2 linked regions of the Actinopolymorpha singaporensis genome follow. The protein of the gene in region 1 binds, or shares a complex with, the protein of each later gene. Links are inferred from orthologs where the notes say so. Each region holds a gene or a part of one and is shown on either strand. Other genes may lie near its edges.

Evidence for each region.
Region 2: the proteins of uvrA (region 1) and mfd are in contact, whole or in part, in a crystal structure (PDB 4DFC), measured with the Escherichia coli proteins. The link is inferred for Actinopolymorpha singaporensis from one-to-one orthologs.

The regions. Positions count from the first base shown.
Region 1 is NZ_LT629732.1:4,826,645-4,830,581, forward strand. What follows is about bases 12-3,644. They hold uvrA (excinuclease ABC subunit UvrA), read right to left. Parts: upstream 3,305-3,644; coding sequence 212-3,304; downstream 12-211. Other genes in these bases: BLU27_RS21750 (nitroreductase family protein), read right to left, coding at 12-145. Also shown: more of BLU27_RS21750, read right to left, coding at 1-11; BLU27_RS21760 (Gfo/Idh/MocA family protein), read left to right, coding at 3,730-3,937. UniProt on the Escherichia coli protein: The UvrABC repair system catalyzes the recognition and processing of DNA lesions. UvrA is an ATPase and a DNA-binding protein. A damage recognition complex composed of 2 UvrA and 2 UvrB subunits scans DNA for abnormalities.
Region 2 is NZ_LT629732.1:16,948-21,397, reverse strand. The notes cover bases 105-4,250. They hold mfd (transcription-repair coupling factor), read left to right. Parts: upstream 105-408; coding sequence 409-4,050; downstream 4,051-4,250. Other genes in these bases: BLU27_RS00090 (hypothetical protein), read left to right, coding at 4,191-4,250. In the rest of the region: BLU27_RS00100 (MFS transporter), read right to left, coding at 1-23; more of BLU27_RS00090, read left to right, coding at 4,251-4,450. UniProt on the Escherichia coli protein: Couples transcription and DNA repair by recognizing RNA polymerase (RNAP) stalled at DNA lesions. Mediates ATP-dependent release of RNAP and its truncated transcript from the DNA, and recruitment of nucleotide excision repair machinery to the damaged site.

The sequences.
Region 1 (3,937 bases):
TGCCGGTCGGCGCCTGGACGGCGAGCCGGAGACAGTCCAGCAGCACCTCCCGCGGCACCGGGCGGTCGAGGTCGAGTCGCTTGCGCACCGCCCGGGTGGTGGTGAGCAGGTGGTCGGTGGCCTGCGTGTCGATTGGTTGAGACATGCGTTCGACCCTACCGACGGCCCGAGGATCAGCGGGTCGCGCGCCGAAGCGCCGGCCCGACGTCCCCTACGACCTCCTCGTCGTCGCCGTCTTCTTCGCCGTCGGCGCCTTCTTCGCGGTTGCCGTCTTCCGGGCGCCCGCCGCGGGCTTGGCCGGGGCTGGCTTCTTCGTCGCCTTGCGGGCGCCGGTCGCCTTACCAGTGGCCGACTTGGTGGTGGCCGACTTGGTGGCGGTCGACTTGGTGGTGCCCCGCGACGCACCGGTGGACTGGCTCGCCGCGGACGCCGCCTGCACCGAAGCCGTGCCCGAACCGACGGAGGAGGCCGGCAGCACGTGCCGCAGGAACTGCCCGGTGTAGCTGTTCTCGTCGGCCGCGACCTCCTCCGGCGTACCCTCGGCGATCACCTCACCGCCGCGGTTGCCGCCTTCCGGACCGAGGTCGATCAGCCAGTCGGCGGTCTTGATCACGTCGAGGTTGTGCTCGATCACGATCACGGTGTTGCCCTGGTCGACCAGTCTGCCGAGGACGCCGAGCAGCTTGCGGATGTCCTCGAAGTGCAGCCCCGTGGTCGGCTCGTCCAGGACGTACAGGGTGCGACCGGTCGACCGCTTCTGCAGCTCCGACGCGAGCTTGACCCGCTGGGCCTCGCCTCCGGACAGGGTCGGTGCGGACTGGCCCATCCGCACGTACCCGAGGCCCACGTCGACCAGAGTGCGCAGGTGCCGCGAGATCGCCGGGATGGCCTCGAAAAACTCCAGTGCCTCCTCGATCGGCATGTCGAGGACCTCGGAGATCGTCTTGTTCTTGTAGTGGACCTCCAGCGTCTCCCGGTTGTACCGGGCGCCGTGACACACCTCGCAGGGGACGTAGACGTCCGGCAGGAAGTTCATCTCGATCTTGATCGTCCCGTCGCCGGAGCACGCCTCGCAGCGCCCGCCCTTGACGTTGAACGAGAACCGGCCAGGGAGGTAGCCGCGGATCTTCGCCTCCGGCGTCTCCGCGAACAGCCGCCGGATGTGGTCGAACACGCCGGTGTAGGTGGCCGGGTTGGACCGCGGCGTACGGCCGATCGGCGACTGGTCGACGTGGATCACCTTGTCGATGTTGTCGGTGCCGGTGATCTTCTGGTGCCGGCCGGGCACCTCCCGCGCGCCGTAGATCTGCTTGGCGAGCGAGGTGTAGAGGATGTCGTTGACCAGGGTCGACTTCCCCGAGCCGGAGACCCCGGTGACCGCGATGAAGGTGCCCAGCGGGAACGACACCGTGACGTCGCGGAGGTTGTGCTCCCACGCCTTGTGCACGGTGATCTGCCGCTTCGGGTTGATCGGGCGGCGCAGGTCGGGGATGGGGATCGACCGCCGGCCGGAGAGGTACTGCCCGGTCATCGAGTCGGGGTGGTCGTACAGCTCCTGGACCGAGCCGGTGTGCACCACCTGGCCGCCGTGCTCGCCGGCGCCGGGGCCGATGTCGACCACCCAGTCGGCGGTGCGGATGGTGTCCTCGTCGTGCTCCACCACGATCAGGGTGTTGCCGATGTCACGGAGGCGGACCAGGGTCTCGATCAGCCGGTGGTTGTCGCGCTGGTGCAGGCCGATCGACGGCTCGTCCAGGACGTACAGAACGCCGACCAGCCCGGACCCGATCTGGGTCGCCAGCCGGATGCGCTGCGCCTCGCCGCCGGACAGCGAGCCGGAGGGCCGGTCGAGGGTGAGGTAGTCCAGGCCGACGTCGAGCAGGAACCGCAGCCGCTCGCCGATCTCCTTGAGCACCCGCTCGGCGATCTGCTTCTCGCGCGGGCTCAGCTCCAGGCCGCGCAGGAACTCGGCGACGTCGCCGATCGGCAGTGCCGACGCCTCGGCGATCGACCGGTCGCCGATCGTCACCGCGAGCGAGATCGGCTTCAGCCGCGATCCCTGGCAGCTCGGGCAGGCCACCTCGCGCATGTAGCCCTCGAACCGCTCCCGGCTGGAGTCGGACTCCGCCTCCGCGTGCCGGCGGGAGACGTAGGGGATCACCCCCTCGTAGGTGGTGTAGTAGGAACGCTCGCGGCCGTAGCGGTTGCGGTAGCGGACGTGCACCTGGTCGGGGTAGCCGTGCAGCAGCGCCTTGCGAACCTTCGCCGGCAGGCGCTCGAACGGCGTGTCGGTGCGGAAGCCGATGGTGGTGGCCAGCGCCTCGACCAGGCGCCCGAAGTAGTCGGTCACGTGTGCACCGGCCCACGGTGCCAGCGCGCCCTCGTCAAGGCTCTTCGTCGGGTCCGGCACCACCAGGTCGGGGTCGACCTCCATCCGGGTGCCGAGGCCGGTGCAGTCCGGGCAGGCGCCGTAGGGAGAGTTGAACGAGAACGACCGCGGCTCGAGCTCCTCGAAGGACAGGTCGTCGTCGGGGCAGTACAGGTGCTCCGACCAGACCCGCTCCCGGTGTGGGTCGTTCTCCGGCAGGTCGACGAAGTCGAGGGTGACCAGACCGCCGCCGAGGTGCAGCGCGGTCTCGATGGAGTCGTTCAGCCGCCGCTTGGCCGAGCTCTTCAGCCCGAGCCGGTCGACCACCACCTCGATGGTGTGCTTGCGCTGCTTGTCGAGCTTCGGCACCTCGCCCAGCGGGTGAACCTCGCCGTCGACCCGGACCCGGGAGTAGCCCTGCGTGGTGAGCTGGCGGAACAGGTCGGTGTATTCGCCCTTGCGGCCGCGCACCAGCGGTGCGAGCACCTGGAAGCGGGTGCCCTCGTCGAACTCGAGCACCCGGTCGACGATCTGCTGCGGTGTCTGCCGGGCGATGGGACGCCCGCACACCGGGCAGTGCGGGTGGCCGATCCGGGCGTAGAGGAGCCGGAGGTAGTCGTAGACCTCGGTGATCGTGCCGACCGTGGACCTGGGGTTGCGGGAGGTGGACTTCTGGTCGATGGAGACCGCGGGCGACAGGCCCTCGATGAAGTCGACGTCGGGCTTGTCCATCTGGCCGAGGAACTGCCGGGCGTACGCCGACAGCGACTCGACGTAGCGGCGCTGGCCCTCGGCGAAGATCGTGTCGAACGCGAGGCTCGACTTGCCCGACCCGGACAGGCCGGTGAAGACGATGAGGGCGTCACGCGGCAACTCCAGGGACACGTCCTTGAGGTTGTGCTCGCGGGCACCGCGGATGATCAGCTGGTCGGACACGTGGCGGTTCCGTCCTCGGCAGCGGGGGTGGTGGGCTGTGGTTGGTGCGGGTGGTCTGGCGTGTGTGGCGCGTGCTGGTGATCGAACGGCCAGGTCAGCAGCCCCCTGAGGGGCCGCGGGCCGGCCGGTCGGCGGCCGAGTTTTGTCAGGGCTTGGCCATGCTAGCCCCGCCCACCGACAAGCCCCGGCGGCCGCCTCGTTCCGTCACACCCACTCACCCCGAGTCTTCCTCGCCTGGCCATGTGCGGCCACACGGGGCCGGTATCCCCCTGCGGGTTGGACTTGCCCCCGGCGCACCCCGAAAGAATGGTCGGAACCGCAGGAAAACCGCCGCGCCGTCGCATCGGTTCCGATTCCCATCACCCGGGTCGAAGATCCGTTCGCGCCCGGCTCGGCCTGCTCGTCCCCGTACAGAATGGGTTTCGATGATTCGTATCGCCATGCTCAGCTTCTGGCACGTCCACGCCCTCGGCTACGCCCGCCAGGCCCAGGAACACCCGGGCACGGAGATCGTGGCCGCCTGGGACGAGGACCCGGCACGCGGCCGGGCCGAGGCGGACAAGCTGGGTGTCCCCTTCCACGAGAACCTCGCCGACGTGCTCGCCCGAGACGACGTGGACGCGGTGATCGTGG
Region 2 (4,450 bases), 4.8 Mb from region 1 along the record:
CCCGGCAGGGATGTCGAGGGCATGACGACTCCGGTCACGGTGCGGATTGGCGAGTACGGAACGGAGTGGGGGAGAGTCGGCCGAGCCGGCCAGAGGGGTACGCCACGGCAGCGTGACGGAGCGGCGGACCGGAGAGGAGGAAGGACCCGGGCAGAGGAAGTGGCCGGCGAAGCGGCGGGCCGCGGTGATGCGGCGGCGTACGCCCGAGTGCTATGCCAGACCCTAGAGTTTGGCGCGTCCAGCCCGCAAGCAACGGCCGCTCCGCCGCGACCGAGCCTGTCGGTGGGTCGCGCTAGCCTGGACACGCAACCCCGGTTCGCCACGCGAATCGGGGCGTTCGTGGTGTTTCGCGCCGCCCGCGGTGGCGCCTTCCACCTCATTCGCACTCCTCCGCACGCGAAGGAACCCATGAGCCTCACCGGACTCGTCGAGCTTGTCGTCGCCGATCCCGCGCTCGCCGCCGCCGTGGAGACCGCACGGGCGGGCGCCGGCGCCCCGCTGGATCTGACCGCACCCAAGGCCCTGCAGCCGTTCGCGATCGCCGCCCTGGCCGCCTCACCCGACCACGGCGGTGCCGGCCGCACCGTCCTCGCCGTCACCCCCACCGGACGGGAGGCCGAGGACCTCACCGAGACGTTGCAGAGCCTGCTCGGTGACGAGCAGGCCGCCGCCTACTACCCCGCGTGGGAGACGCTGCCGCACGAGCGGCTGTCCCCGCGGTCGGACACCGTGGGCCGCCGGCTGGCCGTCCTGCGCCGGCTGGTGCACCCGACGGAGGAGACCCCGGCTCCGAAGGTCGTGGTGGCACCGGTACGCAGTGTGCTCCAGCCGCAGGTGAAGGGCCTCGCCGACCTGGAGCCGGTGTGGCTGCACGTCGGCGACGAGATCGACCTCGACGACCTGGTGCGCCGGCTGGCGGCCGCCGCCTACACCCGGGTCGACCTGGTGGAGCGGCGCGGCGAGTTCGCGGTGCGCGGCGGCATCGTCGACGTCTTCCCGCCCACCGAGGAGCACCCGCTGCGGGTGGAGTTCTTCGGCGACGAGGTGGAGGAGATCCGTTCCTTCAAGGTCGCCGACCAGCGCTCGCTCGACAGCGGCGAGCAGCAGCGTCTGTACGCACCGCCGTGCCGCGAGCTGCTCCTCACCGACCAGGTACGCGAGCGGGCGGCCAAGCTCGCCGCGGCGCACCCGGAGCTGGCCGAGCTGTTCGAGAAGCTCGCGAACGGCCACGCGGTGGAGGGGATGGAGTCGCTGGCCCCGGTCCTGGTCGACGACATGGAGCTGCTGGTCGACCTGATGCCCGAGCACACCCACGTCGTGGTGGCCGAGCCCGAGCGGGTCCGCAGCCGGGCACACGATCTGGTGGCGACCAGCCAGGAGTTCCTGGAGGCCAGCTGGGCGGCCGCCGCCGGTGGCGGCGAGGCGCCGATCGACCTCGGCCCGGCGGCCTACCGCACCCTGGCCGACGTACGCCGGCACTCCCTGGCCACCGGCCTGGCCTGGTGGAGCGTCTCGCCGTTCGCCCTGGAGCCCGACGACGCCCCGCCCACGGCGCCGCTGCGCACCGAGACCGGCGAGATCGTCGCGCTCGACGTCGACGTCGACACCGGCGCGGTGGAGTCGCACGCGATCGCCGCACGGGCGGTCGACACCTACCAGGGCGACACCGAACGCGCGCTGGCCGACGTACGCGACTGGATCGCGCGCGGCTGGCGGATCGCGTTCGTCACCGAGGGCCACGGCCCGGCCAACCGGATGGTGGAGGTGCTGCGCGGCAACGACCTGCCCGCCCGCCTGGACGAGCACCTCGACCACGCGCCCGAGCCGTCGGTCGTCCACGTCACCTGCGGTCGGATCGACCACGGGTTCGTGGCGTCCACGGCGCAGGCCGTCGTGCTCACCGAGGCCGACCTGGCGGGCCGGTCCGGTGCGTCCACCAAGGACATGCGGCGGATGCCCGCCAGGCGCCGGCGCACCATCGACCCCCTGGAGCTCACCCCGGGCGACTACGTCGTGCACGAGCAGCACGGCGTGGGCCGCTACGTCGAGATGGCGCAGCGCACGGTCGGCACCGGCCAGCACCGCACCACCCGGGAGTACCTCGTCGTCGAGTACGCCCCCTCCAAGCGGGGCCAGCCCGGCGACCGGCTGTTCGTGCCCACCGACCAGCTCGACCAGGTGACCCGTTACGTCGGCGGCGAGCAGCCGAGCCTGGACCGGATGGGCGGTTCGGACTGGGCCAAGCGCAAGGGCCGGGCGCGCAAGGCCGTGAAGCAGATCGCCGGCGAGCTCATCAAGCTGTACGCCGCGCGCCAGGCCACTCAGGGGCACGCCTTCGGTCCCGACACCCCGTGGCAGCGCGAGCTCGAGGACGCCTTCCCCTACGTCGAGACGCCGGACCAGCTGGCCACCATCGAGGACGTCAAGCTCGACATGGAGAAGACCGTCCCGATGGACCGGCTGATCTGTGGCGACGTCGGCTACGGCAAGACCGAGATCGCGGTGCGGGCGGCGTTCAAGGCGGTGCAGGACGGTAAGCAGGTCGGCGTCCTCGTCCCCACCACCCTGCTCGTCCAGCAGCACTACTCCACCTTCGCCGAGCGGTTCGCGCCGTTCCCGGTGACGGTGCGGGCACTGTCGCGCTTCCAGACCGACAAGGAGGCCGAGGAGGTGCTGCGCGGCCTGACGACCGGCGAGATCGACGTGGTCATCGGCACCCACCGGCTGCTCGGCCAGGACGTGTCGTTCAGGGACGTCGGGCTGATCGTGGTCGACGAGGAGCAGCGCTTCGGCGTCGAGCACAAGGAGAAGCTAAAGGCGCTGAGGGCCAGCGTCGACGTGCTCACCATGTCGGCGACGCCGATCCCGCGCACGTTGGAGATGGCGATCACCGGCATCCGGGAGATGTCCACGATCATGACGCCGCCGGAGGAGCGGCACCCGGTGCTGACGTTCGTCGGGGCGTACGACGAACGCCAGGTGGTGGCCGCCATCCGCCGCGAGCTGCTGCGCGAGGGCCAGGTCTTCTTCGTGCACAACCGGGTCAACACGATCGAGAAGGCGGCGGCCCGGATCCGGCAGCTGGTGCCCGAGGCGCGGGTCAGCGTCGGGCACGGCCAGATGGGCGAGCACCAGCTCGAGGAGGTCATCTCCGACTTCTGGGAGAAGCGCGCCGACGTGCTGGTGTGCACCACGATCGTCGAGGCGGGCCTGGACATCTCCAACGCCAACACACTGATCGTCGAGCGCGCCGACCTGTTCGGGCTGTCCCAGCTGCACCAGCTGCGGGGGCGGGTCGGCCGCGGCCGGGAGCGGGCGTACGCCTACTTCCTCTACCCGCCCGAGCGCCCGCTCACCGAGACCGCACACGACCGGCTGGCCACGCTCGCCCAGAACACCGAGCTCGGCGCCGGAATGGCGGTGGCCATGAAGGACCTGGAGATCCGGGGCGCGGGCAACATGCTGGGCGGCGAGCAGTCCGGGCACATCGCCGACGTCGGGTTCGACCTGTACGTCCGGCTGGTGGGCGAGGCGGTCGCGGAGTACCGCGGCGACAGCCCCGAGGAGGAGAACGACGTCAAGGTCGAGTTGCCGATCGACGCGCACCTCCCGCACGACTACGTAGACAGCCAGCGGCTGCGGCTGGAGATGTACCAACGCCTGGCCGCCGTCCGCGACGAGGCCGAGGTCGACCAGGTGGGGGAGGAGCTCGCCGACCGGTACGGCACCCTGCCCGAGCCGGTGGTCAACCTCCTGGAGGTGGCGCGGTTCCGGCTGCACGCCAAACGGGCCGGGCTGACCGACGTGACCCTGCAGGGAAGCCAGGTACGGTTCGCGCCGGTCGACCTGCGGGAGAGCCAGGAACTGCGGCTGATGCGGCTCTACCCGCGCACGATCGTGAAGCGGCCGGCGCACACCATCCTGGTTCCCCGCCCGGCCACCGCCCCGATCGGCGGGCAGCCGCTGCGGGACGTCGAGCTCCTGAAGTGGGCGCACGACCTGGTGGACGCGGTCCTGCTGGACGCCCCCGTGGGCGCGTCGTCCGGCTGACGGCGGACCAGTTGCCGCGGGTATGACGCACTGTGCCCGAAAGGCGGCATTGCGGAAATCGGTTATGGTTGCGACTGCTTTGGACCCGTGGCCGTGGGGAGGACGGCGCGGGGTGTCCATACCTTCCAGGAGTAGCGCCGATGCCCGACGACCTTCCGTCCGCCTCGCGGGCACACGACGACCACCCGGTGTCCGGCGCGGGTGAGCTCGCCGCGGTGGAGGGCTCCGACCGGTGGCGCCCGGGCCGGCACCGCCGGCCCCGACCGACCCTGGTGGTCGCCGCGGTGCTGTCCAGCGTCGTCGCCGCGGGTGCCGCCGCGACCGGCGTGGGGTGGTACCTCCTCGGCGGGGGACACGACGAGCCGGGCACGCTGGCCGCGTCGACTCTCCGCCCCGACGG